Regions from separate parts of the Viridibacillus sp. FSL E2-0187 genome, predicted to be linked through region 1. Evidence: a T-box and tRNA genes for the amino acid it is inferred to sense, from the RefSeq annotation. Region 1 holds a T-box; the other holds one or more tRNA genes.

Region 1 (2,400 bases):
TTCGAAAGTACCAGTGCTTGTCGAAGGCCCACAGGATGTGGGTCACGTAACCGTTGCGGCAGGACGCCGCGCACTTAGGTTACGTTCCTTAAAACGAACGCCTTCAGCATTTAATTGAACTGTACCATGTGGTATTTCTTTTTACCTCTTCTTACGATTGCAAATGCATCTTCTAGGCGGTCTTTGGCGTCTACAGTGTATGCTAAATCAGTGATTTTTTCGCCATTGATAGAGATAGCTCCGTTTGTTACGTCCTCACGGGCTTGACGTTTTGAAGATGAAATTTTAGCTTCGACGATTAGGTCGACAATGTTCTGATCTTCTTTAGCGATTTCAACCGAAGGTACGCCACTAAATGCTACTTTCATTTCTTCTACTGAAAGTGCTTTTAAGTCACCTGAGAATAGTGCTTCTGTAATACGAATTGCTTGCTCTAAGCCTTCTGCACCATGAATTAATTTTGTCATTTCAGCAGCTAATGCTTTTTGTGCTTTACGTAGATGTGGCTCAGTTTCTACAGCAGTTTCTAATGCTTCGATTTCTTCACGAGATAGGAATGTGAAGATTTTCAAGTATTTCACGACATCAGAGTCAGCTGCATTGATCCAGAATTGGTAGAACTCGTATGGTGATGTTTTTTCCGCGTCTAACCAAACTGCTCCGCCTGCTGTTTTACCGAATTTTGTGCCATCAGCTTTTGTTACAAGTGGAATTGTGATACCAAATGCTTTTGTTTCTTCTTCATGTGTTTTACGAATCACTTCTAGGCCAGTTGTAATATTTCCCCACTGGTCAGATCCACCGACTTGAATACGGCAATTGAAGTTGTCGTATAAGTGGTTAAAGTCAATACCTTGAATAATTGTGTAAGCAAATTCAGTAAATGAAAGACCAGTATCTAGGCGAGATGAAATTGTATCTTTACCTAGCATGTAGTTTACATTGATTAATTTACCGTAGTCACGTAGGAATTCAATCGTATTCATTGAGCCAATCCAGTCGCGGTTATTTGCAAGTTTTGCACCGTTATCTGAATTGAAATCGAAAATGCGCTCTAATTGTTTTTTAATTCCTTGAACGTTTTTCTCAACCTGTTCAACCGTTTGTAATTGGCGTTCTTCAGAACGACCTGATGGATCACCAATCATACCAGTAGCGCCACCGATTAATAGAATTGGTTGGTGACCTGCCATTTGGAATCTTCTTAAAGTAAGTAGTGGTACGATATGTCCGATATGCATGCTATCTGCAGTTGGGTCAACACCACAATACAAAGAAACAGATTCCTCATTTAATAATTTTTCCATACCTTCAGCATCTGTTTGTTGGTACAGTAGGCCACGCCACTGTAAATCTTCCAATAATAGATTTGTCATATTCCTTACCTCCTAATATAAATAAAAAAAGTCCCTGCATATAAATATGCAGGGACGTTAATCACAATTTAACGCGGTACCACCCAGCTTGAAGAAAAAATGATTCTTCCGGCTCATACGTCTTAACGCGACGCTTACGTTCTCGCTCCAAATGTGTAATTCGTGTCCATATTATGACTAGCTTTCACCAACCGCTAGCTCTCTATACAGGGAATATGTTCACTACTGCGCACTTTTCAACGCTCGAAAAACTATTAATGACTATTGTACTTCATTTAGATTCATTGTCAATAAATATTATTAGTCATAAATCAATTATGGTATAATTAACGAGATTTTAGGAGGTCGATTTAGTGATAGAACAATTTAAAAAATGGGTTGAAAAAATAGACAATCGTATTCAAGAAATGACTTCTATGAGATGGATGAAAACACTACGCATAACATCAAGCGTAATCTGGAATTTATGTTTATTATTTATCACATTAGCAGTTTTAGGTTTTGTATTTGTAGGGTCTATTGGCGCTGGATATTTTGCTTCCCTCGTAAAAGAAGAGCCTCTGCGAGCAAAAGCTGAAATGCGCAGCGACATTTTAACTTATGATGAAACGAGTGATCTCTACTTCGCAGGTGGAAAATATTTAGGTAAAATGCGTTCGGACTTAGAACGACGCGAAACTACTCTAGATAAGGTCTCGCCAAATGTAATTAATGCTGTACTAGCTACAGAGGATGAATACTTCTATGAGCATGAAGGTATTGTGCCAAAAGCAGTTTTCCGTGGATTGTTACAAGATGTAACGAACTCCTCGACTCAAACAGGTGGTTCCACGTTAACGCAGCAATTAATTAAAAACCAAATTTTAACGAATGAAGTTTCTTACGAGCGAAAAGCGAAAGAATTATTACTCGCAATGCGACTTGAGAAATTCATGGACAAAGACGAGATTTTAGAAGCTTATTTAAATATTATTCCTTATGGTAGAAATGCATCTGGTCGTAATATTGCCGGAATCGAAACAGC
Region 2 (2,400 bases), on a different contig from region 1:
TGTATTCAAATCGGCATGCGCGTCATACCAAATAACTCCTAGGTTCTCATAATGATCTGATAGTCCTGCAAGTGTACCTATTGCAATACTATGGTCCCCACCTAGTACAAGTGGAAAGTGATTTTGTGAAACGACATCATGTACTTTATTCGCAAGATTTGTACTGGCTTCAGTTACAGCTGATAAATTTCGTAAATTTGTATCGGCTGATACTTCACGCTCAGATACCCCAATCTGAATATCCCCCTCATCTATCACTTCATAACCCATTGCTTCTAATCTTTCTACAGCGCCCGCATATCGGATTGCACTTGGCCCCATATCAACCCCACGACGTGTTTGACCAAGATCCATTGGTACACCTATTAATGAAATATTTAATTTATGCATTATTTTATTCCCCCTTTGTGAATTACCTATATTGTAAATGCTACAATCATGTTGGCTCAACCCCACAAAATTCTGAATATTTATACAAAAAATCAAACACTTAAATATAGAACCACTTTGTAACTAAAGTAGATAATGCACTATCCTTTAAATTGAATTTATCAGTAGTTGTACAAAGTTACGCACTCTACTAAAAATGCTCCTTAGAGAGTATAGGGGGTATCCCTTATTTTTTATACTATTAACTACAAAAAACCTCTTTCTACAAAGTGTAGAAAGAGGTTGAAATTTTATATGAAAGTGAGCCATGTAGGATTCGAACCTACGACCCTCTGATTAAAAGTCAGATGCTCTACCAACTGAGCTAATGGCTCATAAAATTAAAAATGGCTGGGGTACCTGGATTCGAACCAGGGCATGACGGAATCAAAATCCGTTGCCTTACCGCTTGGCTATACCCCAACAATGAATAATGAATGTTTTATATAAAAAATGGTGGAGGGGGACGGATTCGAACCGCCGAACCCGAAGGAGCGGATTTACAGTCCGCCGCGTTTAGCCTCTTCGCTACCCCTCCGACAAAAAAATATGGTGGAGGATGACGGGATCGAACCGCCGACCCCCTGCTTGTAAGGCAGGTGCTCTCCCAGCTGAGCTAATCCTCCATGGATATCTAAAATAATTTTTAAAAATGGTGACCCCTACGGGATTCGAACCCGTGTTACCGCCGTGAAAGGGCGGTGTCTTAACCGCTTGACCAAGGGGCCATTAATGCTGTACTGCTTAAAACAGGACAAGAATTATATTAACATCCTTTAAATAAAAAAGCAATACTTTATTTAAAAAATATTAAAAATTTCATCTTACTAAACAAAATTCAATATATTTCTACTTCTTGATAAATAATAGAAAGCTTCCAACCGGGCTCGAACCGGTGACCTCTTCCTTACCATGGAAGCACTCTACCTGCTGAGCTATGGAAGCATAGACAAAAAAATGGCTCCGAAGGTAGGACTCGAACCTACGACCGATCGGTTAACAGCCGATTGCTCTACCACTGAGCTACTTCGGAACAATAATATTATCGCTTCTTTAGATGTTACTTTTGTGGAACACAAATATTATTATAACAGCATATTAAAACATTTCAAGCTATTTAAGGAAAAAAGTTTTAATTTTTTTGCACTTAAATATACCTATATTTTATTACAGTAACTCTAACTATCATAAAAGCCCTATTTAAGCGTTTTAAAGCGTTTTAATCAGAATCTAATGTAAGACTACCAACATATATCAATTATGCTCCTAAAGGCTATTACAATGAAAATCTCATAACCATTGATGGACTATTTTCAATTAGAATTCTTATGCCTTTATACACAAATTCCACTTTCCTTTAAAATTCCAGTGCAACTATTTTTCCAACATTAACTGCTAGAACTATTGAATAAGTTATATTTTTTTAATATACATCTATAATTGAGATAGTATACTTTTTGCATAACCTTTTCTAAGATACAGATATCAGTTGATCAAGAGCCAAATAAAATTATTTTGGAGTTATTTAAGTATGGCTTTACACCCAATATATTATGCAAAACAAAGAAGCTTACTATTCCCCCATTATAAATTGCAATAATTGGATGCAAATCTATTTCCGTTTTACACAACTCAAATGAGACTAATGACGATTAAGGAAATTTCATCGGTTCTTCAGTGAATTAATACTTGCCAAATAACTCCCCATATCGATTGTTATAACCTTTAAATACAATAGTCATAATATAACCCTTGATTTCCACATTTATTATAACTATTTTCTATATAAAAAAGCACAACTGATTAAATCAGCTGTGCTTTAATGTGCCTAGCAACGTCCTACTCTCACAGGGGGAAACCCCCAACTACCATCGGCGCTAAAGAGCTTAACTTCCGTGTTCGGCATGGGAACGGGTGTGACCTCTTTGCCATCATCACTAGACTATTTAGAGAACTTGTTCTCTCAAAACT

What was found. The T-box of region 1 lies ahead of tyrS (tyrosine--tRNA ligase). A T-box ahead of a tRNA ligase gene usually reads a tRNA of that ligase, here a tRNA-Tyr.
Region 2: it encodes a tRNA-Tyr, which carries the amino acid that the T-box ahead of tyrS (tyrosine--tRNA ligase) is inferred to sense. The anticodon was not compared.

The regions. Positions count from the first base shown of each region.
Region 1 covers NZ_JBBOVG010000001.1:539,892-542,291, reverse strand. The annotation lists gene tyrS (tyrosine--tRNA ligase) at 111-1,376, opposite strand; T-box leader at 1,424-1,625, opposite strand; gene MHH85_RS02600 (transglycosylase domain-containing protein) at 1,784-2,400, shown strand, end outside.
Region 2 covers NZ_JBBOVG010000002.1:301,696-304,095, reverse strand. The annotation lists gene rocF (arginase) at 1-390, opposite strand, end outside; tRNA gene MHH85_RS20675 (tRNA-Lys) at 692-764, opposite strand; tRNA gene MHH85_RS20670 (tRNA-Gln) at 778-852, opposite strand; tRNA gene MHH85_RS20665 (tRNA-Tyr) at 884-967, opposite strand; tRNA gene MHH85_RS20660 (tRNA-Val) at 980-1,055, opposite strand; tRNA gene MHH85_RS20655 (tRNA-Glu) at 1,083-1,157, opposite strand; tRNA gene MHH85_RS20650 (tRNA-Thr) at 1,302-1,374, opposite strand; tRNA gene MHH85_RS20645 (tRNA-Asn) at 1,388-1,462, opposite strand; rRNA gene rrf (5S ribosomal RNA) at 2,256-2,371, opposite strand.